3 regions of the Pseudoxanthomonas sp. PXM04 genome follow, and region 1 is predicted to be linked to each of the others. Evidence: riboswitches for the same ligand, from Rfam matches in the RefSeq annotation. Region 1 holds a riboswitch; each other region holds the start of a gene.
What was found. A riboswitch is a leader RNA that binds a small molecule or an ion and turns the genes downstream of it on or off. The one in region 1 is predicted to bind cobalamin.
Positions count from the first base shown of each region.

Region 2: another riboswitch for cobalamin. It lies ahead of btuB (TonB-dependent vitamin B12 receptor); the one in region 1 lies ahead of btuB (TonB-dependent vitamin B12 receptor).
Region 3: another riboswitch for cobalamin. It lies ahead of metE (5-methyltetrahydropteroyltriglutamate--homocysteine S-methyltransferase); the one in region 1 lies ahead of btuB (TonB-dependent vitamin B12 receptor).

Region 1 is NZ_JACVAG010000006.1:190,493-198,154, forward strand. Features, by position in the region: gene dinB (DNA polymerase IV) at 1-814, shown strand, start outside; gene btuB (TonB-dependent vitamin B12 receptor) at 1,121-2,956, opposite strand; cobalamin riboswitch at 3,082-3,322, opposite strand; gene cobT (nicotinate-nucleotide--dimethylbenzimidazole phosphoribosyltransferase) at 3,491-4,555, shown strand; gene IB228_RS15545 (histidine phosphatase family protein) at 4,552-5,148, shown strand; gene cobS (adenosylcobinamide-GDP ribazoletransferase) at 5,145-5,891, shown strand; gene IB228_RS15555 (TfoX/Sxy family protein) at 5,898-6,281, opposite strand; gene IB228_RS15560 (GAF domain-containing protein) at 6,284-6,769, opposite strand; gene bioD (dethiobiotin synthase) at 6,965-7,633, shown strand.
Region 2 is NZ_JACVAG010000004.1:1,070-8,731, forward strand. Features, by position in the region: gene IB228_RS10795 (SapC family protein) at 1-263, shown strand, start outside; gene IB228_RS10800 (OmpH family outer membrane protein) at 306-932, shown strand; cobalamin riboswitch at 995-1,230, shown strand; gene btuB (TonB-dependent vitamin B12 receptor) at 1,342-3,201, shown strand; gene IB228_RS10810 (hypothetical protein) at 3,214-3,786, shown strand; gene IB228_RS10815 (hypothetical protein) at 3,897-4,421, shown strand; gene cobO (cob(I)yrinic acid a,c-diamide adenosyltransferase) at 4,418-5,044, shown strand; gene IB228_RS10825 (cobyrinate a,c-diamide synthase) at 5,048-6,346, shown strand; gene cbiB (adenosylcobinamide-phosphate synthase CbiB) at 6,343-7,269, shown strand; gene cobD (threonine-phosphate decarboxylase CobD) at 7,262-7,662, shown strand, end outside.
Region 3 is NZ_JACVAG010000003.1:395,169-402,830, reverse strand. Features, by position in the region: gene IB228_RS10285 (ribonucleoside-diphosphate reductase subunit alpha) at 1-1,663, shown strand, start outside; gene IB228_RS10280 (ribonucleotide-diphosphate reductase subunit beta) at 2,270-3,289, shown strand; gene IB228_RS10275 (acyl-CoA thioesterase) at 3,452-3,868, shown strand; gene metE (5-methyltetrahydropteroyltriglutamate--homocysteine S-methyltransferase) at 3,940-6,219, opposite strand; cobalamin riboswitch at 6,427-6,669, opposite strand; gene IB228_RS10265 (alpha/beta hydrolase) at 6,666-7,662, opposite strand, start outside.

The DNA of each region.
Region 1 (7,662 bases):
CGAGATCTTCCTGCGCCAGACCGATCTGGTCGAACCGCTGTCGCTGGACGAAGCCTATCTGGACGTGACCGCGCCCAAGACCGACCTGCCTTCGGCCACCGCCATCGCCGAGGCCGTGCGCGCGCAGATCCGCGAGGAAACCGCGCTGACCGCCTCCGCCGGAGTGGCGCCGAACAAGTTCCTCGCCAAGATCGCCTCGGACTGGCGCAAGCCGGACGGCCTGTTCGTGATCAAGCCGGGTCAGGTGGACGCCTTCCTCATCCCGCTGCCGGTGGAGCGGATTCCCGGCGTCGGCAAGGTGATGCTGGGCAAGCTGCACGCGATGGGCATCCGCACCGTGGGCGAGCTGCGCGAGTGGCCGCAGATCGAACTGGAACAGCGCTTCGGCAGTTTCGGCGGCAGCCTGTTCCGGCGTGCGCGCGGCGTCGACGAGCGCCCGGTGGAACCGGATCAGCCGGTGCAGTCGATTTCCGCCGAGGACACCTTCGAGCGCGACGTGCCGCTGGCGGACATCGGCGAGGCGGTGCGGCGCCTGGCCGGCAAGACCTGGGAAGCGACCCGCAAGACCGATCGCGTCGGCCGCACCGTGGTGCTGAAGCTGAAAACCGCGCAGTTCCGCATCCTCACCCGCAGCTTCACCCCAGAAGCGCCGCCGGCCACCCTCGAGGAGTTCACCGCCATCGCGTTGGCCCTGCGCGAACGCGTGGACCTGCCGGCCGACACCCTGTACCGGCTGGTCGGCGTGGGCCTGTCCGGCTTCCGCGATCGCGAGGATGTCGTCGAGCAGCCCGGGCTGTTTGAAGACGCCTCGTAACCTGGATTTTTCCTTGTGGGAGCGACGTGAGTCGCGAGCTCTTCCGGAGTTTCCGGCTTTCCGGTATCGCGACTAGGTCGCTCCCACAAGGGAGAAAGGCAACAAGGCGCCCGGCACTCGCGGTCGAGCAGCAAGGATTGTTCGATAAATCTCCGTAACCCGGATGTCTCCCTGTGGAAGCGACGTGAGTCGCGAGCTTTTCCGGAGTTTCCGGCTTTCCGGTATCGCGACTTACGTCGCTCCCACAAGGGAGGGATGGCAAAAAAGAAAAAGCCCGGCGTCTGCCGGGCTTTTTCATGCACGCAATCAGCGCTTGGGCTGGTAGCGCAGGCTCAGGCCGTATTCGCGACCGGGCTGGTTGTACCAGGCGATGGTTTCGTATTCGCGGTCGAACACGTTGTCGACCTTGGCCAGCAACGTCCATTCCGGGGTGACCGCGTATTCCAGCCGCAGGTCGGCGGTGGCGAAGCCGCCCAGGCGGGTGGCATTGGTCAGCTCGTCGTAGCGGTAGCCCGCGCCATTGACGGTCGCGCCGACGCGGAAGTCGCCGAACGCGCGATCCACGTCGATGCGACCGGTGTTGCGCGCGCGGCGCGGCAGCAGCTTGTCGTTGTTGCTGGCGCTGCGGTTGCGCGGGTCGGTGTGGCTGATCTGGGCGGAGAGATCCCAGCCGGCCAGGGTGACGTCGACGGTGAACTCGGCGCCGCGGATGCGGGCCTCGTCCACCTGCACCATCGCGAAACTGCTGCCGTCATAGGTGATCAGATCATCGATGCGGGTCTCGTACAGATCCAGCGCCCAGCGCCAGGCGTCGCCGTTCTGGGCGATACCGACATTGAGGCTCTTCGATTTCTCCGGCTCCAGGTCGCGGTTGCCGCTCCACGGGTCGTACAGATCGCTGAAGGTCGGCGCCTTGAAACCGGTGCCGTAGGTCGCGCTGAGCTTGAAACCGCGCCCGAAGCTCATGCCCCAGCCGAGGTTGCCGGTGGTGTGGTTGCCGAATTGCTCGTTGTCGTCGTTGCGCACGCTGGCCTGCAACTGGTGGGCGCCGAACTTGCCCTGGTACTCGACGAAGCCGGCGGTGTTGCGGCGGCTGTCGGCGGCGTAGTCGGTGGTGCTGTCGAGATGGTCGATGTACCAATCCGCGCCGACGGTCAGCAACTGATCCTGGCCCAGGCCGATGTCGGCCTGCGCGCTGGCCGTGTTGCGGTGGGTGTTGTGGGTGCTGTCGTGATCGACCTCGTTGCGGTAGTTGTCGGTCTCGTTGTCGCTGCGGCCGACGTTGACGGTCAGGGCGAAGCGGTCGGTCGGCACGTAACGGACCTTGCCATTCAACACCTGCTGCACGTTCTCGGTGTAGTTGTAGTAGCCGTCGTACCGGTTCGCGCCTTCGGCGCGCAGCGCGCTGGCCTCGGCGGTCAGCGTGTCGGTCAGCTTGTAGCCGCCGCGCAGGCTGGCAGAGACGTTGCGGTAGCCGTCGCGGTCAGGTTCGTCGGCGTAGCAGCCGCGACCCTGCGATACCGAGCCGCGGCAGGCATTGATGCCATCGGTGCGCTGGTAGGCCGCGTCCGCGCCGAACCAGCCGCGCTCGCCGCCGCCGCCGAAGCCGGCGCTGGCCTGGCGCAGGCCATTGCTGCCGCCGCCGATCTGGAAGTGCGGCGCGTAGGTGCCCTGGTTGCGGCGGGTGAAGATCTGGATCACGCCGCCGATCGCCTCGGAGCCGTACAGGCTGGAGTTCGGGCCGCGCACGATCTCGATGCGATCGATCTGCGCCAGCGGCAGATCCGGGATGGCGGCGGCGGCGAAATCAGCCGAGTTCACCCGCACGCCGTCGATCAGCACCAGGGTGTGGCTGGAGTTGGTGCCGCGCAGGAACAGCGAGGTCTGCTTGCCCGGGCCACCGGCATTGGTCAGGTTGATGCCGGCGCGGCCGCGCAGCAGATCCTGCAGCGAGGTCGCCTGGCTGCGCTCGATGTCGGCGCGGTCGATGACCTGCGCCGGCGCCAGGCTGTCTTCCAGCGCGATCGCGGTGCGGGTGCTGGTGACGACGACTTCGTCCAGTTCGGTGGCGGCGTCCTGGGCGAGCGCCAGGCCCGGCAGCGCCAGGGCGACGGCCAGGGACAGGGTACGGATAGGTGGCATTGCAATCGGCTCCATGCGCCGCGCGCTCCCGCGCGGCATAACGAGGGGAGGCGGCAACGCGGGAACGGGAAGACAGCGGAAACGGCCGTACGCACGGCGCTCGCCGCCGCAACGCCCGCCGCGTCGCAACCAGTCGTCTTTCGGGCCGGTCTCCGGGCTTGCGAGCGCGATGGCGGCGCCATCGCCGGCCAGGGCGCCTTCCCGTGCGGATGCACAGTGGCGTATGCCCTGTCCTGGCTCGCTTACCGTTGCGGGGGCAGCGCCGGAATCACCCGCAGCGCCGGGATGGCGTGCGCGGGTTCACCGGCTTCCCGTTTCAACCCGGGGCGGAATCGTCCGCGGGTCACCAGAAAGCGCGGCGATCCTACCAGATACCGGTCTGGCGGATGCCGATCCTGTGGATGGGCGGGCCGCGCCCGGGCGGCAGCGCGCATCGATGGAAAGCGGGCAAGGCAAGGCATGCATCGGGGCGGGCGGGGATGGGCGCGAGGCCTCCCGTAGAATCCCGGTTCCCTCGCCGCAAGAAATCGCCTCGTGTCTTCCGACTGGATCCTCGCCGATTGCCGGCAACCTTCCCCCGAACACGCCGAACGCGCGCGCGCGCGCCAGGATCAGCTGACCAAGCCGCAGGGCTCGCTGGGCCGCATCGAGACCCTGGCGGTGGAACTGGCGGCGCTGCAACGCGCCGATCGTCCGACGCTGGCACGGGTGCCGGTGATCGTGTTCGCCGGCGATCACGGGGTGGTCGCCCAGGGCGTGTCGGCGTTTCCGTCCGAGGTGACGGTGCAGATGCTGCACAACTTCGCCCACGGCGGCGCCGCGATCTCGGTGCTGGCGCGCGAACTCGGTCTGCCGCTGCGGCTGGTGGATGCCGGCACCCGCGGCAGCCAGCCCATCGCCGGCGTACACGCCGACAAGCCCTGCCTGGGCACCCGCGACTTCAGCGTGGAAGCGGCGATGGACGAGGATGAACTCGCGCATGCGCTGGCGGCGGGCAGGCGCGCGGTGGAAGCGGCCGGCGACGCCGATCTGTTCGTGTTCGGCGAAATGGGCATCGGCAACACCACCGCGGCCAGCGCGTTGGCCTGCGCGCTGGCGGATCTGCCGCTGGAGGAACTGGTCGGCGCGGGTACCGGATTGCAGGGCGATCGGATTGCGCACAAGCAACGGGTGATCGCGGACGCGCTTGCATTGCACCGTCCGCACATCGCCGCGCACCCGCAGCCCGCGCGCGAGGCGCTGCGTCGTGTCGGTGGATTGGAAATCGCCGCGATGGCCGGCGCGATGATCGCCGCCGCCCAGCGGGGCGTACCGGTGCTGGTGGACGGTTTCATCGTCTCGGCCGCGGCACTGGCGGCGGTCCGCCTGCAACCCCAGGCGCGGCCATGGCTGCTGTTCTCGCACCAGTCCGCCGAGCGCGGCCACGCGCGCGTGCTGGCCGCGCTGGAAGCGCGCCCGCTGCTGCAACTGGATCTGCGCCTGGGCGAAGGCAGCGGCGCCGCGCTGGCGGTGCCGCTGCTGCGACTGGCCTGCGCGCTGCACGCCGGCATGGCCACCTTCGCCGAAGCCGCGGTTTCCGGACGCGACGAGACGCCATGATCCTCGACCTGGTGCGCCATGCCTCGACCGGACGCGTCGGTCATTTCGATGGCCGCACCGATCCGCCGCTGCTGCCGGGCGCCGCCGACGCGGTCTGCGGCGGTTGCACGGGCATTGCCTGGTCACGGGTGATCAGTTCGCCACGCCAGCGTGCGCTGCATACCGCGCAGGCGCTGGCCGCCGCGCAGGCGTTGCCGGTGGACATCGCCGATGACTGGGCGGAGTGGGATTTCGGCGACTGGGACGGTCGCCATCGCGACACCCTTGCGGCAGACCCGCACTCGCAGCGCGCCTTGCAGGATTTCTACCGGGATCCCGGCGCGCATCCGCCGCCCAACGCCGAACCCTGGGCCGGCTTCGAAGCACGCGTCGGTCGCGGCCTGCGCGCGCTGGCGCGACGCGAAGACACCTCGCCCGCGCTGGTGGTCAGCCATGCCGGCCCGTTGCGACTGGCGCTGGCGCTGGCCTGCGGCCTGCCGCTGGCGTCGCTGTGGGCGGTGCGCATCGATTACGGCACCCGCCTGCGCCTGCGCGTGCAGATCGATGACCGGGATCAGCTGTGGGGCGAACTGATCGAGGTGCGGCAGGCATGAGCATGCGCAAGCTGATCCTGGCGGTGCAGTTCCTGACCCGCCTGCCCACGCCGCAACTGCGCGACTTCCGCGAGGAAGAACTGAGCCGCACGGCGGTGTATTTCCCGCTGGTGGGCGTGCTGATCGGCGCGTTGGTGGCGCTGCCGCTGTGGGCGCTGGACGCGCGCCCGTGGCTGGCCGGCCTGCTGGCCTTGCTGGCCTGGGTGTGGGTGACCGGCGCATTGCACCTGGACGGGCTGGGCGACGTGGCCGACGCCTTCGGTGCCGCGCATCGCGATCCGCAGCGCTTCCTGGAAGTGCTGAAGGATCCGCACATGGGCGTGTTCGGCGTGGTCACCGTGGTCATGCAGGTGCTGGCCAAGTTCGTGCTGCTGGCCGAACTGGCCGATGGCGCGTGGCTGTGGGGCGTGCTGCTGGTACCTGCGTGGGCGCGCTGGGCCACCACGCTGTTGTGGAGCCGCTGGTTGCCGCCGCTGCATGCGGGCATGGCCGAGCGCTTCGCCTGGTACCGCAACGAAGGCGCGTACTGGGATTGGGCGTGGGGCGTGGCGCTGGCGGCGATCAGCCTGTGGCTGGCGCCGCCGTTGCTGGCGTGCCTGCTGCTGGCACCGTTGACCGCGTGGTACTGGAAGCGCCGCCTCGGCGGCATCTCCGGCGACTGCCTCGGCGCCAGCACCGAGGTGCTGGAAACGCTGCTGCTGTTGGCGCTGGCGCTCGCGCCGGCGGCGTGGCGCCTGTCCTGAGGCGGATCAGTCGTCCTGTTCGCCGCCGCCCGGCGAGTCGAACAGGTTCATCGAAGGCGCGCTGCCTTCATCTTCCTGCCCATGGGTGGTGGTGGTCACCGGCGCGGCTGCCGGACGGCCACGGGGTGGCGGCAGCAGCGCGGCGGCGGCGTCGTAGGCCACCAGCAGTTCGCTGCGGCGTTCCTCCGGCAGGTGCTGCCAATGGCAGTCCAGCAGTGCGCCTTCCAGCGCGTACAGCAGGTTGAGGCTGGGACGGAAACCGGCGCGCTTGACCCGCATGAAGGCTTCCACCGAACCGGCCGCCACCAGATCCTCCTGCGTGCGCAGGCCGACCTGGCGCAGCCAGGCCGCCGATTTGGGACCGATATTGCGCATCTTCGCGGTGCTGATGCTCATGCCAGCGTCTCCACGTAGATGGCGGCGATGGCTTCCAGCCCGCGTTGATCTTCCTCGTCGAAACGCGCCAACTGCGGGCTGTCCAGATCCAGCACGCCGATCAGGCGATCGCCCTTGACCAGCGGCACCACCAGTTCCGAGCGCGAGGCGCTGTCGCAGGCGATATGGCCGGGGAAGGCCTCCACGTCTTCCACCCGCTGGGTCTGGCGGGTGCGCGCGGCCGCGCCGCACACGCCCTTGTCCAGGGCGATGCGCACGCAGGCGGGCAGGCCCTGGAAAGGACCGACCACCAGTTCGGTGCCGTCGTGGAAATAGAAACCGGCCCAGTTGAGATCCGGCAGCGCGTGGTAGACCAGCGCCGACAGGTTGGCGGCGTTGGCGATGCGGTCGCTTTCGCCGCTGAGCAGGGCGCGCGCCTGGGCGGCCAGCTGCGCGTATTGTTCCGGTTTGCTGCCGGTCAGGGTCTGGCTGGTGAAGGACATCACTGGATTCTAGCCCGAACCCGCGAGGGGGCCGGTGCGCCGGGAATGGTTGGATTGATGAAGACAACGTGATGACCGGCCAAAACAGGACGCGCCGGCGTCGGAATGTTCCGCTGGCACGCGGCTGCCTTCGCCGGACCGGCCCGCTACGATGGGCGGCCACGCGCCGACGGGGCGCATCGCCACAGGAAACGGATGCACAGCTTCTTCGTCACCGGCACCGATACCGGGGCAGGCAAGACCTTCGCCAGCAGCAGCCTGCTATATGCCCTGCGTGGTCGGGGCCTTCGCGCGGTCGGGATGAAACCGGTCGCCAGCGGCTGCGAACGCACCGTGGACGGTTGGCGCAACGAGGATGCGCTGGCGTTGCTGGCTGCCAGCGATCCGCGTCCGGCCTATGCCGATCTCAATCCCTATGCGTTACCCGCGCCGCTCGCCCCGGAGATCGCCGCGCGGGAAGCCGGCGTGGTCCTGGCGTTGCCGCCGATCGTGGATGCCTTCCAGCGGTTGCGGGCGCAGGCGGACGTGGTGGTGGTGGAAGGCGTGGGCGGCTGGGCGGCGCCGCTGTCGGCGTCGCTGGATCAGGTCGATCTGGTGCGCGCGCTGCGCCTGCCGGTGGTGCTGGTGGTGGGCATGCGGCTGGGTTGCCTCAACCATGCGCGGCTGACCGCGCGCGCCATCCGTGCCGACGGTGCGGAGCTGATCGGCTGGATCGCCAGCGAAGTGGATCCGGAGATGGCGCGGCGGGACGAGAACTTCGAACTGCTGAAGGCGCGCATCGATGCGCCGTGCTGGGGGCGCTTGATGCATGCCGCGCCGGCGGATCCGGCGGTGGGGGCGGGGCGGTTGGTGTTGCCGGGGTGATGGGGAGTGTGGGGTTTTAGGGGTGTTGG
Region 2 (7,662 bases), on a different contig from region 1:
ACACCTTCACCCGCGAGGACCAGGCCACACGTACCTTCGCCGCCGCGCTGGCCGAGCAGGGGCTGCTGATCGAACGCAGCGCCAACATCGCCTTCGCGGATGGGCGCCGCAGCAGCGTCGATGGCTTCCAGGTGGTCGATGGCGAAAAATTCGCCGCGCTGCCGGACGCGGTGATCGTCGACTGGCATCGCAAGGGCTGGCTGGCGCTGGTGCACTTCCACCTGGCGTCGCTGGGCCGCTTCAACGACCTGCTGGCCCCCTGATTGAAACCCCACTTCCGTCAACCGGACGACGATAACATTCCCATGTGCAAGAATTCCTCCAACACACTCCGTTTCCTCACTCTCGCCGTGACGCTCACTGCGGCCAATGGCGTCTGCGCGCAGGCGGCTGGCGGCGCGACCGGCTCGCTCGAAGGCCCGGTCGTCGCCGGTGTCTGCTACCTCAGCCGCGAAGCGGTGTTCTCCAACGCGGCCGCCGGCAAGGACGCGGGCGTGCAGTTGCAGAAACTGGTGACCGACGCCCAGGCCGAGATCGAACGCGACAAGAGCCGCGCTGAGGCGGAACTGATCCGCGTGGGCGTGCGCGGCAACATTTCCGCTGACAAGTTCACCCCCGAGCAGAGCAAGGCGGTGCAGGAAGCGCAGGCCGTGCAGCAGCGCGCCAGCCAGCGCTCGCGCGAGATCGAGGCGACCCGCGCGTCGGTGCTGGAACGGATCTCCACCGCCGCCCAGCCGCTCATCGCCGAGGCCTACCAGCGCCACGGCTGCGGCGTGCTGCTGGATCGCGGCATGGTGCTGGCCGGCAACATGAGCCACGATCTGACCGCCGACGTGGTCAAGGCGCTGGATGCGCGGGTCAAGTCGATCCCGGTCACGCTGCAACGCGAGTCCGCCACGCCCGCCGCGACGCCCGCACCGGGCAAGCGCTGAGCCGCGACGCGCGGCCGCTCCGGCGCACGCCACGGCGCCGGGGCCACACTGCCATCAACTGCTATACTCGCGCCGCCTGAGGTGACCGCCGGCCTGGCCGGTGGTTGAAACGGGAATCCGGTGCGCCGGATCGTGTTCGCACGATCGGCAATTCCGGAGCTGCCCCCGCAACGGTAGGCGAGACAAGGTACCGCAACAGCCACTGTGCTTGATGCATGGGAAGGCGCGGACCGGAAGCACGGATCTTTCCCGGCTTCACTCGCGAGCCCGGAGACCGGCCTTTGAGCGGCGTGACATGCGGTGGGCGATGTCATGGAGGCCAGCTCGTTTCCGGTCGCCATAGCACTCTCTTTCCGCCTGTCCTTTTCCATCGCTTCCGCGCGGGCAGGCGCGGTCAAGGAGTGTGTCAGTGCATCCGCAGTCGTCGTTCCACCGCCAGATCCTGGCGGTTTCGTTGTTGCCTTCCCTTTGCTTCACCACCCCGGCCTTCGCCGGAGCGCCGGCCACCGATCTGGATGGCGTGATCGTCACCGCGACGCGCACCGCGCGGACCCAGGACCAGACCCTGGCCGCGGTCACCGTGATCGATCGCGAGGAGATCGAGCGCCTGCAGCCGGCCTCGCTGCCGGATCTGCTGACTGGCCGCGCGGGCCTGTCGCTGGCCAACAACGGCGGTCCGGGCAAGTCCACGTCGCTGTTCCTGCGCGGCACCGAATCCGATCACGTGCTGGTGTTGGTCGACGGCATCAAGCTGGGGTCGGCCACCAGTGGCGGCGCATCGCTGCAGGACATTCCCGTCGAGCAGATCGAGCGCATCGAAATCGTGCGCGGGCCATTCTCCAGCCTGTACGGATCCGAGGCGCTGGGCGGCGTGATCCAGATCTTCACCCGCCGGCCGCAGGGGCCGTTCCAGCCCAACTTCAGCGCCAGCATCGGCAGCGAAAGGACCCGACGCGCCTCCGCCGGCATCGGCGGGCGCAGCGGCGATGCCGAGCGGGGCGGCTGGTATGCAATCCAGGCCGCGCACCAGGACACCGACGGCATCAACGCCTATCGCGGCCGGCGCAACTTCGATCCGGATCGCGATGGCTACCGCAACGCCTCGCTGACCGTGCAGGGCGGCTATCGCTTCGACGAGCATTGGGACGCGGAACTGCGGTTGTTCCGCGCCGAAGGCCGCAACGAATACGACGGCAGCCTCAACAACGAGGCCGATACGGTCCAGCAGGTGGTTGGCGGGCGCGTGCGCTACGCGGCCAATGATCGGCTGCGCATCACTGCCAGCGCCGGCGCCAGCGCGGATCTGAGCGAGAACTTCCTCGATGGCGTGTATTCCTCCCACTTCGACACCCGCCGCAAGCTGGGTTCGCTGCAGGCCGACCTGGGGGTCGGCGCGGGCTTGTTGACCCTGGGCTACGACTGGTCCGGCGACGAGGTGGACAGCAATACCCGCTACGCGCGCGATCGCCGGATCAATCGCGGCGTGTTCGGCCAATGGCAGCAGGAATTCGGCCGGCAGTCGCTGCAGGCCAGTGCGCGCCGCGACGACGACAGCCAGTTCGGCGGCGAGACCACGGGCAGCCTGCAATGGGGTTGGGACTTCACCGAACAGCTGCGCCTGGGTGCCAGCTACGGAACCGGCTTCAAGGCGCCCACCTTCAACGAACTCTACTTCCCGGGCTACGGCAATCCGGAACTGGGTCCGGAAACCTCGCGCAGCGTCGAGCTGAGCCTGCGAGGCGATCACGGGCGTGCGCGTTGGGCGCTGCATGCCTACGAGACGCGCATCGACGACATGATCGCGTTCGATGCCTCGCTGGGAGACTCCGGCGGCCCCAACAACATTGATCGCGCGCGCATCCGCGGCATCGAGGCCGAAGGCGCGGTACGGCTGGCGGACTGGGATCTGCGCGCCAGCCTGACCCGGCTGGATCCGCGCAACGATGGCGACAATCCCAACCGCGACAACCTGCTGCCGCGACGAGCGCGAAGCAGCGCCCGCATCGATGCCGATCGCCGCTTCGGCGCGTTCAGCGTAGGCGCCAGCGCGATCGGCGTGGGCGAACGCTACGACAACCTCGCCAACACCACCCGCCTGGGCGGGTACGGGCTGGTCGACCTGCGCATGGGCTACACGCTGACGCCGGCGTGGCAATTGCAACTGGCGGCCTCCAACGTGTTCGACAAGCGCTACGAAACCGCCGCGCTCTACAACCAGCCGGGACGGACCTGGTTGTTGACTGTCCGCTACCAGCCCGTCACCCACTGACCGGAGCACAAGATGAAACCACTGTCACGGCCTTTCCATCTCGGTCTGCTCGCCACCTTCGCGGTGCTGATGATCGCCACCCGTTACCATCACTTCGGCGATGTCCTGCATCTGCCGGACGCGTCGATGGCGATCTTCTTCCTGGGCGGCCTGTACCTGCGCGGACACCTGCCGTTCCTGGGCTTGCTGGGGCTGGCGGTGGGCATCGACTGGGCGGCGGTGGAACTGGCCGGCGTCAGTGATTTCTGCGTGACACCTGCCTACGCCCTCCTGCTGCCGGCCTACGCGGTGCTCTGGTACGGCGGCCGCGCCTACGCGCCGAGGATGGCGCAAGACTGGCGCGGGCTGTGCGGCGCGCTGCTGGTGGCGCTGGCCTGCGCCTCGCTGTCGTTCCTGATTTCCAACGGCGCGTTCTACTGGCTGGGCGGGCGCTACCCGAATCCGGAATGGTCGCAGTACCTGGCGCGGATCTGGCAGTGGGGACCGCTGTTCGTGCGGACCACGCTGACCTACGTGGCCAGCGCATTGCTGGTGCATGGCCTGTTGCTGGCTACCCGTCGTCGTCCCGCCTCCCTCGGCACCTGATCAGGAGAACCGCGATGTCCGCAAAGCACCTGTCCGTCACATCCGAACCCGCGCTGCCGCTGACGTCCACGCGTGCGCAGCTCCTCACCGGCATCGCCCTGGCGCTGCTGATGATCGCCACCCGCGGCCAGCACTTCGCCAGCGTGGATGCGCTGCCCAGCGCATCGTGGGCGGTGTTCTTCCTGGCCGGCGCGCTGCTGCGGCCGATGTGGACGCTGCCGGCCTTCTTCGTGCTGTCGTCGCTGCTGGACTTCGGCAGCCTCGCCAACGGCACCATCACCGACTGGTGCCTGTCGCCGGCCTACTGGGCATTGGCGTTCGCCTACGCGGCGCTATGGCTGGGCGGCCATGCCTATCGCGGGCTGCACCGGGACCACGCGGGCACGGTACCCCGCCTGGCATTGACGCTGGCGGTGACGGCGAGCGTGGCCTACCTGTTGTCCAAGGGCGGTTTCTATTTCTTCTCCGGGCGCTATCCGGAGCCGACCCTGGACGGCTTTCTCGCTCGCATTCCGCACTACTATCCGCGCGCCCTGGGCACGCTGGCCGGTTACGTGGGCGTCGCTTTCCTGGTTCGCGCATGCCTGCGCGGGCTGGCCGCACGCGCCGCCTCCCGCCAGGGCAGCCCGGCATGAGCCGCGGTTCGGAACGCCGCGGGCTCAGCGAGGAGGAGCACTATCGCGAACGCGCCCAGCGCAAGAAGGAACTGGTCGATCGCCGGGTCGCCCGCGCCACCATCGACCGCGGCGTGCTGGTGGTGAACACCGGCAATGGCAAGGGCAAGAGTTCCTCCGGTTTCGGCATGCTGGCGCGCAGCCTGGGACACGGCTTCCATTGCGGGGTCGTGCAATTCATCAAAGGCAGCTTTTCCACCGGAGAGGAGGCGTTCTTCCGTCGCTTCGACGAGGACGTCGATTATCGTGTGATGGGCGAGGGCTTCACCTGGGAAACCCAGGATCGCGAGCGCGACATCGCCGCGGCCGGCGTGGCCTGGCAAGAGGCCGCGCGGATGCTGTCGGATCCGGCCTATGATTTTGTCCTGCTCGACGAACTCAACATCGCCCTGAACAAGGATTACGTCCCGCTGGACCAGGTGCTCGCCGCGCTGGCCGCGCGACCGCCGCGCCAGCACGTGGTCGTCACCGGACGCGGCGCGCCGCAGGCACTGATTGACGCGGCCGACACGGTCACCGAGATGCGCCTGATCAAGCATGCGTTCAAGGCGGGTATCAAGGCCCAGCACGGTATTGAACTGTAGACCATGGATTCCGAAACCTTCCGCTGTCCGGCATTGCTGGTCTCCGCGCCCGCTTCGGGGCAGGGCAAGACCAGCGTGACCGCCGCGCTGGCCCGCTGGCACCGTCGCCAGGGCCGTCGCGTGCGGGTGTTCAAGACCGGTCCGGACTTCCTGGATCCGATGGTGCTGGAACGCGCCAGCGGCGCGCCGGCCTACCAACTGGATCTATGGATGACCGGCGAGGCCGACGTGCGTGCGCGCCTGCATGCGGCGGCGGGCGAATCCGACCTGATCCTGATCGAAGGCGTCATGGGCCTGTTCGACGGATCGCCCTCCAGCGCGGATCTGGCGCAGGCGCTGGGCGTGCCGGTGCTGGCGGTCATCGACGGATCGGCGATGGCGCAGACCTTCGGCGCGTTGGCGACGGGGTTGGCGCGCTATCGCGAAGGTCTGGCCGTGCATGGCGTGGCCGCCAATCGCATCGGCAGCGCCCATCACGCCGATCTGCTGCGCGGCAGCCTGCCGGCGGATCTGCACTGGCTGGGCGCGTTGCCGCGCGATGCGCAACTGGCGTTGCCGGAGCGTCACCTCGGTCTGGTGTCGGCCGGTGAACTCGGCGACATCGACGCGCGGCTGGATGCGCTGGCCGATGCCTGGGGTGTTCATGCGGCCACGACCTTGCCGCCGCCGGTGGCGTTCGCGCCGATGGACGTCGAACCCGTGCCGCCGTTGCTGCGTGGCCTGCGCATCGCGATCGCCCGCGACGCGGCGTTCTGCTTCCTGTATCCGGCCAATCTGGATCTGCTGCGCGCGGCGGGCGCGGACCTGCGTTTCTTCTCGCCGCTGGCGGGCGAGTCCTTGCCCGAGTGCGACGCGGTCTGGCTGCCCGGTGGTTATCCGGAGCTGCATCTGGCGGTGCTTTCGCAACAGCATGAATTGCACGCAGCGCTGCGTGCGCATCGCGATGACGGCAAGCCGATGCTGGCCGAATGCGGCGGCATGCTGTTCGTCCTGGAGGCACTGACCGGCAAGGACGGCGAGCGTGCCGCGATGGCCGGACTCATGGCGGGCGAAGCGGCCATGCAGCCGCGACTGGCCGCGCTGGGCCTGCAATCGGTCGAACTGCCCGAAGGCGTGCTGCGCGGACACACGTTCCACTATGCCCGCGCGGAGTTGGCCTCCGTTCCGCTCGCCGTCGCCAGCAACCCGAATGGTGGTCCCAGCCGGGAAACCGTCCATCGGGATCGCCGCCTCACCGCCAGTTTCGTCCACTTCTATTTCCCGTCGAATCCGCAGGCCGCGCTGCGGTTGTTCCTGCCATGACGCCGGTGCTGGCGATGCTGGCCGGCGTCGGCCTGGACACTTTGCTGGGCGAACCCCGCCGTTGGCATCCGCTGGTGGGATTCGGCCGCTGGGCGGACTGGCTCGAACGTCGCCTGCATCGTGATGCGCGCGGCGCGGGAGCGCTCGCGTGGAGTGTGGCGGTGCTTCCGCCGGTGGCCGTGGTCGCAGGCGTGGACGTCTGGCTGCGACAGGAATTCCCGTGGCTCGCGACCGCGTTTGCGGCGGTCATGCTGTACCTGGCCATCGGCCGGCGCAGTCTGGGCGAGCACGCGCGTGCGGTGGAGGATGCATTGGCGGCCGCCGAGCTGGACGCCGCGCGCCAGGCGGTCGGACGCATGGTCAGCCGTGACACCGGCGGACTCGATGCCTCGCAGGTGGCCGCGGCGGCCACCGAATCGGTGCTGGAGAACGGCAGCGACGCGGTGTTCGGTGCGTTGTTCTGGTTTGCCGTGCTCGGCGCGCCCGGCGTAGTGCTGTATCGGCTGGCGAACACGCTCGACGCGATGTGGGGTTATCGAACCCCGCGCCATTTGCGCTTCGGCTGGGCCGCCGCGCGGCTGGACGACCTGCTGAATCTGCTGCCCGCGCGGCTGACCGCGTTGAGCTATGCCTTGCTGGGCCGGACCACCGGCGCGCTGCGTTGCTGGCGTGCGCAGGCGGGGCAATGGAAGAGTCCCAACGCCGGGCCGGTGATGGCGGCGGGTGCGGGCGCGCTGGGAGTCCGGTTGGGCGGACCGGCGCCATATCACGGTGTCTGGCAGCAACGTCCGCCGCTGGGCGAGGGTAGGGCGGCGGACCGGGCCGGCATCGCGGCGGCGCGACGATTGGTGAACCGCGGCGTGGTGCTGTGGTTGGCGATCGCGCTGATCATCGGACTCGGACGGGAGATGCTGCATGCTTGAACATGGCGGACGCCTGCTGCGCGCCGCGCGGCAATACGGAATCCCGGCGTCGGACTGGCTGGACCTGTCCACCGGCGTCAGCCCGTTTCCGTGGCCGGTGCCGGAATTGCCGGCATCGGTCTGGCACCGACTGCCGGAGGACGACGATGGCCTGATCGAAACCGCGCGTGCCTACTACGGTGCGCCGGATCTGCTGCCGGTCGCCGGGTCGCAGGCGGCGATCCAGGCCTTGCCGCAGTTGCGGGTTCCCTCGCGGGTGGGCGTCATCGCCCCCGGTTACGCCGAACACGCGCATGCATGGCGGCGCGCCTGGCACGAGGTGGCGACCCTGCCTGCCGGGGAACTGCTGGCGCAGGCGCATCGCTTCGACGTGGTGGTACTGATTCATCCCAA
Region 3 (7,662 bases), on a different contig from region 1:
CTACCAGAAGTACGGCGATATCGCCCAGCTGTCCAAGTTCAGCGGCGGCATCGGCGTCAGCTACACGCGGGTGCGTTCGCGCGGCTCGCTGATCAAGTCGACCAACGGCCATTCCAACGGCATCGTGCCGTGGCTGAAGACGCTGGACTCCTCGGTCGCGGCGGTCAACCAGGGCGGCAAGCGCAAGGGCGCGGCCTGCGTGTACCTGGAAACCTGGCACGCCGACGTCGAGGATTTCCTGGAACTGCGCGACAACACCGGCGACGAATCGCGCCGCACCCACAACCTCAACCTGGCCAACTGGGTGCCGGATCTGTTCATGAAGCGGGTGGAGGCCGATCAGCAGTGGTCGCTGTTCGATCCGCGCGTGGTGCCGGAGCTGACGGATCTGTACGGCGAGGCGTTCGAGCAGGCCTACCTGCAGGCCGAGACCCAGGGCAAGGCCGCCAAGGCGGTGCCGGCGCGCAAGCTGTACGCGCGGATGATGCGCACGCTGGCCGAGACCGGCAACGGCTGGATGACCTTCAAGGACAAGTGCAACCGCGCCAGCAACCAGACCCTGCGCGCGAACAACGTCATCCACCTGTCCAACCTGTGCACCGAGATCCTGGAGATCACCTCGGCCGAGGAGACCGCAGTCTGCAACCTGGGCTCGATCAACCTCGCCCGCCATTTCGACGAGTACGGCGACTTCGATTTCGAACGCCTGGCCGAAACCGTCCGGCTGGCGGTGCGCCAGCTGGATCGGGTGATCGATCTGAACTTCTACCCGATCGAATCGGCGCGCCGCGGCAACCTGCGCTGGCGTCCGGTCGGACTGGGCTGCATGGGCCTGCAGGACGTGTTCTTCCGCAAGCGGCTGGCGTTCGACAGCACCGAGGCGCGCGCGCTGTCGCAGAAGATCGCCGAGACCATCTATTTCCACGCGCTGGAAACCTCGTGCGAGCTGGCCGAGGAACGCGGCCGCCATCCGTCCTTCGCCGACACCCGCGCGGCCTCCGGTGAACTGCAGTTCGACGCCTGGAACGTGGCGCCGCAGGACGGCGCGCGCTGGGACGCGCTGCGCGCGCGCATCCGCGAGCACGGGCTGCGCAACTCGCTGCTGATCGCCATCGCCCCGACCGCGACGATCGCCTCGATCGCCGGCTGCTACGAATGCGTGGAACCGCAGATCTCCAACCTGTTCAAGCGCGAGACCCTGTCCGGCGACTTCCTGCAGGTCAACCGCTATCTGGTGGCCGAACTGAAGCAGCTGGGCCTGTGGACGCCGGAGATGCGCGATGCGATCAAACTGGCCGAGGGTTCGATCCAGGGCATCGCGCAGATTCCCGAGCCGCTGCGCCAGATCTACCGCACCGCCTGGGAACTGCCGATGCGCTCGCTGATCGACATGGCCGCCGAGCGCGGCGCCTACATCGATCAGTCGGCCTCGCTCAACCTGTTCATGGAAAGCCCGAACATCGGCGCGCTGTCGTCCATGTACATGTATGCGTGGAAGCAGGGCATCAAGACCACCTACTACCTGCGCTCGCGCCCGGCCACCCGCATCGCCAAGACCACGGTCAGCAGCGTGGGCAGCGAGGCGCCGAAGCCGGCCTATACGGCGGTGGAAGCGGTGTCGTGCTCGTTGGAGAACCCGGAAGCATGCGAGGCGTGCCAGTAGCGAATTCATGCGCGGTCGAAAGATCACCCTCCGAAATCCCCACGCAGGATGCACATAGGGAAGAAAGGAACAGGACGTTCCGGGCGCAGGGATGCGCCAATACCCGCTGGACAGTCCCCTCCCCCGCTCGCGGGGGAGGGTCAGGGTGGGGGCAAGGCCGAAGCCATTGAACGCAAACCGCCGGAACGCCCACCGAAGAGTCACTTCGCTTCATCACGTTTTTTTCGCAGACGGACAGGCCTCCACTTCGTTCGCCCCCATCCCAGCCTTCCCCCGCTTGCGGGGGAAGGGGCGGAAATTCGCGAACGGATGCAGTCCGACCCGTTCGCCCCCATCCCAACCTTCCCCCGCCAGCGGGGGAAGGGGCGGAAATTCGCGAACGGATGCATCCCGCTCCGTTTGCCCCCATCCCGGCCTTCCCGCTTGCGGGGGAAGGGGCGGAAATCCGCGAACGGATGCAGTCCGGCCCGTTTGCCTCCATCCCAACCTTCCCCCGCCGGCGGGGGAAGGGGCGGAAATCCGCAAACGGATGCATCCCGCTCCGTTTGCCCCCATCCCGCCTTCCCCCGCTTGCGGGGGAAGGCGCTGAAACAGGAAAAATGCGACATGTCCTCCCAACCCCGCCAGATGCTGCTGGACCCCGGCTTTGAACTGACCCTGCGCCCGATGCGCTATCCGCAGTTCTACGAGATGTACCGCGACGCGATCAAGAACACCTGGACGGTGGAGGAGATCAATTTCCAGATCGACATCAGCGATCTGCACGACAAGATGACCCCGGCCGATCGCCACCTGATCCACCGGCTGGTCGCGTTCTTCGCCACCGGCGATTCGATCGTGTCCAACAACCTGGTGCTCAACCTCTACCAGCACCTCAACGCGCCGGAAGCGCGCATGTACCTGTCGCGCCAGCTGTACGAGGAAGCGCTGCATGTGCAGTTCTACCTGACCCTGCTGGACAACTACCTGCCGGATCCGGCCGAACGGGTGAAGGCGTTCGCGGCGGTGGAGAACATCCCCTCCATCCGCAAGAAGGCCGAGTTCTGCTTCAAGTGGATCGACTCGATCCAGGACCTGCGCCGGATCGAAACCCGCGAACAGCGCCGGCAGTTCCTGCTCAACCAGATCTGCTTCGCCGCCTGCATCGAGGGCCTGTTCTTCTTCGCCGCGTTCGCCTACGTGTACTACTTCCGCTCGCGCGGCCTGCTGCCGGGGCTGGCCTCGGGCACCAACTGGGTGTTCCGCGACGAGAGCTGCCACATGGAGTTCGCGTTCGAGTCGGTGCGCACGGTGCGCGAGGAGGAGCCGGACCTGTTCGACGACACCATGCGCCAGCAGGTCTACGACATGCTGGCCGAGGCCATCGAGTGCGAGGTGCAGTTCGCCGAGGACGTGCTGTCCGGCGGCGTGGCCGGCATCTCCACCCGCGACATGCGCCAGTACCTGCAGCATTGCGCCGACCAGCACTTCGTCAAGCTGGGCATGGAGAAGAAGTACAACGTGCGCAACCCGCTGCCGTTCATGGAACTGCAGGACGTGCAGGAGCTTACCAACTTCTTCGAACGTCGCGTCTCGGCCTACCAGGTCGGCGTGCAGGGCGAAGTCGGCTTCGACCACGCGTTCTGACCGTTTCCTGTAAACCACCTTGTGGGAGCGACGTCAGTCGCGATGCGCTTCGGCCGGATCAGGAGCTTTCGCGACTGACGTCGCTCCCACAGGGATTCATTCCGGAATCCGTTTCCTGCGCTAGGATGCAGCCGGGAGGCACTGGCACCACGGAGCAACCCCATGTCCGAACATCCCCTGTCCGACCTGCGCCCGACCGAGGCGCGCCTGCTGCACATGGTCTTCCCGGACCACACCAACCACCTGGGCACGCTGTTCGGCGGCCAGGCGCTGGCGTGGATGGACATGTCCGCCTTCATCGCCGCCTCGCGCTACGCGCGCACCACCGTGGTCACCGCAAGGTCGGAACAGGTCGATTTCAACCAGCCGATCCACAAGGGCGATCTGGTCGAGGTCATCGCCCGCATCGTCAAGGTCGGGCGCAGTTCGATGAACGTCGATGTCGAAGTCATCACCGAGGATCTGCTGAGCGGCGAGCGCAAGCTGTGCACGCGCGGCCACTTCGTGATGATCGCGCTGGATCCGCTGGGCCGGCCCACCCAGGCTCCGCCGCTGCCGCCACCGGTCGTGCAGGGTTGAGGTCCGTCCCCCTCCGCTGACCGCGGATGCCGTGGCGCGCACGAGGCTGCGCGCGCCACGGCCCGGCCGCATCACGCCGCGGCCCGCATCCTCTTCGCCGCCTCCACCATCGCCTCCAGCGCCACGCGGGTCTCCGGCCAGCCACGCGTCTTCAGCCCGCAGTCCGGATTGACCCAGATCTGCTCCGGTGCCAGTACTTCCCGCGCCTTGTCCAGCAGCGCATGCATCTCGCCACTGTCCGGAACCCGCGGCGAATGGATGTCGTACACGCCTGGCCCGATCTGGTTCGGGTAGCGGAACTTCACGAATGCGTCCAGCAGTTCCATCCGCGAGCGCGAGGTTTCGATGGAGATCACGTCGGCGTCCATCGCCGCCACGGCTTCGATGATGTCGTTGAACTCGGAGTAGCACATGTGGGTGTGGATCTGGGTTTCATCGGCCGCCACCGCGGCGGTGATGCGGAAGCATTCCACTGCCCAGTCCAGATACTGCGGCCAATCGACCCTGCGCAGCGGCAGCCCCTCGCGCAGCGCCGGTTCGTCGATCTGGATCACGCCGATGCCGGCGGCCTCCAGGTCACCGACCTCGTCGCGCAACGCCAGCGCGATCTGCCGGCAGGTCCGCGCGCGCGGCTGATCGTCGCGGACGAAGGACCACTGCAGCACCGTCACCGGTCCGGTCAGCATGCCCTTCATCGGCCGGGATGTGAGTGATTGCGCGTGCCGCGACCAGCGCACCGTCATCGGCGCCGGCCGCACCACATCGCCGAAGATGATCGGCGGCTTCACGCAGCGGGAGCCATAACTCTGTACCCAGCCGTTGCGGGTGAAGGCGAAACCGTCGAGCTGCTCGCCGAAGTACTCGACCATGTCGTTGCGCTCGAACTCGCCGTGCACCAGCACGTCGATGCCGAGTTCCTCCTGCACGCGCACGCAGCGCGCGATCTCGGTCGCCAGGAAGGCGTCGTATTCCGCATCGGGCAGTTTCCCGGCGCGGTTGAGCGCACGGGCCTGGCGTACTTCCGGCGTCTGCGGAAAGGAACCGATGGTCGTGGTCGGATAGGGTGGCAGGCGCAGGCCGGCCTGCTGGCGCGCACGGCGCGTGGGATAGGGCGAGGAACGATGGGCGGCCGCGGGCGTCAGCGCGGCCAGGCGCTCGGCCACCTCTTTCCGGTGCACGCGCGCGGAACGGCGACGGCTTTCGTGGCGCTCGCGGGCGATGGCCAGCGCCGGCCCGGCCGCGGGCGCATCGTCCAGGGCGGTCGCCAGCAGGCGCAGTTCCTCCAGCTTCTGCCGCGCGAACGCCAGCCAGCCACGCAGTTCGGCATCCAGCCCGGTTTCGCCTTCCGCGTCCACCGGCACGTGCAGCAGGGAGCAGGAAGGCGCCAGCCACAGCCGGTCGGCACCGACATGGCCCTGCGCGTAGCGCGCGAGCACCAACGCGTTGTCGAGGTTGGCGCGCCAGATGTTGCGGCCGTCGATCAGCCCGAGCGACAGCGTCCGTCCCTCCGGCAAGGCTTTCAGCACGGCGTCGAGTTGATCCAGCCCGCGCATCAGGTCCACATGCAGGCCATCGACCGGCAGGGCCGCCACCAGCGGCAGGTTCGCGCCCAGGTCGCCGAAATAGGTGGTCAGCAGCAGCTTCGGGCGCGTCGCTTGCGCCAGGGCGGTGTAGGCGTGCCGGTAGGCCTGTTGCAACGCCGGGTCGGCGTCCAGCACCAGGCAAGGCTCATCGATCTGCACCCATTCGGCGCCGGCGGCGGCCAGCCGCGACAGCAGTTCCGCGTAGGGTGGCAGCAGGCGTTCGAGCAGCGCCAGCGGATCGCCGCCATCGCTTGCCTTGGACAGGCGCAGGAAGCTCACCGGTCCCAGCAGCACCGGCCGCGCATTGAAACCGGCCGCATGGGCCTCGTTGAACTCGCTCAACGGCTTGTCGCCACGCAGGCGGAACGTTTGCTCGCGATGCAGTTCCGGCACCAGGTAGTGGTAGTTGGTGTCGAACCACTTGGTCATTTCCAGCGCGCGCAGGTCCACGCCGTCCTGTTGCCGCCCCCGCGCGAGGGCGAAATAGGCCGCCAGCGGATCCACGTCCGCCAGCGCGCGATAGGGTTCGGGGATGGCGTCGAACAGGAAGGCGGTGTCGAGCACGTGGTCGTACAGCGAAAAGTCGTTGCACGGCACGACATCGACGCCCGCGTCGACCTGCAGGCGCCAATGGCGGAGGCGAAGCGCGCGTGCGGCGGCGTGCAGTTCTTCGCCGGTGGCGTCGCCGCACCAATGGGCTTCCAGTGCCCGCTTGAGTTCCCGGCGCACGCCGATGCGCGGGAAACCGAGATTGCCAACAGTCGTCATGATGCATGTCCTCATTCGTGGTCGGATGAGGAACGAAGGACCGCGCCGCCTTCATCGCCGATGGCGATGGCGGACAACGCCAGCGACCTTCGCCCCCTCGGGCGAACCGGAACGGCGAAGGGAGGCGCACGGACTTGCGCGCGGACGCGACGCGTCCGCGGCAGTTCCGGGCACCTCCCCTCGGAAGTTCCAGGTCATGCGGAAGACTTCGGGTCTTCCGGCCAAGGCAGGTCTTCGGGCTCATGGACGTCGGCCCGATCCGGGGATCGGGGCCGGCCTACTGTCCGCCGCTTCCCGGCCCTTGGGGGCCAGTGCCGATGACGGGGGTCGTTTCCAAATACCGCTGCGGGGCAGCGCCGGAATGGGGCTTTTCGGCCCGCACCGGCTTCCCTATTAATTCCATCTCTTCATTCGCATGAAGAGATGGAAACCCTGGCCCGGGCACGTTACGGCGATGCGACCGCTGCGTCAAGCGGCCTTCCTCGCGGGATACGGCCCGCCACCTTGGCGGGCGCGGCAAAAGCCGGCACGGTGAAGGTCGGGGAAGACAAGGTCACTTCCGTCGGCAGATCGCGAAGCTCTCCCGTGCGCAGGAAACGGTGGACCGCTTCCCGGGCCGCCGGCTCGTTGCGCAGCTGATAGAACGTGCCGTCGTGACCACCGCGATGGATCACGATGGCGTGACCATTGCGCAGGTAGGGCAGTTGCGCCAGCGCGTTGTCGATGGGCGTGGAGGTATCCCAGTCGCCGTGCACCAGCAGCACCGGCGTATCGATCGGCCGCAGCTGGCGGTAGTCGTCGCCCAGATCCGGTGTCGGCCATGCCGACGCGGCCGCCAGGTAGGGCGCGAAGCCGCCCTCGCCGAGATAGGCGCTGGCCGGATCGTGGCGCAGGCGGAACTCGTGAGACGGCGTGATGCCCAGGCTGGTGTCGATCAGCGGTCCAATCAGCTTGTATTCCTGCGCCTGCCGGCCCCTGGCCACTTCGCGGGCCCAGTCCGTGTAGCGGCCGTGGTACAGCGACAGCACGAACGCGGGCCAGGTGTGCGGCACGCTGGCCTCGGCCAGCAGCGAAGCCTGCAGGTCGGCCAACCCGATCACCACCGATCCACCGCCATCCTGCGGATCGACCGTGATCGGCTGCCGCGCGAAGCGTTCGCGCAGCGCGTCGATGGCGGCCATCAGTCCGCCCGTCGGCAGATACGGCGCCAGGCCGGGATCCCGATCGGCATCGAAGGCGATGCGCTGCATCGTCGCCAGCAGCGGCGATGGCATGTCGTAGCCGAAATCCAGCGGCTCCACCGATGACAGCACGGCGCGCGCGACGATGTCCGGATGCGAGCGCATCACCGCGAAGCTCCATTGCGATCCAAAGCTGCCGCCGAACAGGCTGATGCGCGGGTAGCCCAGCGCGCGACGCAGATCGTCGACGTCGTCGGCGCAG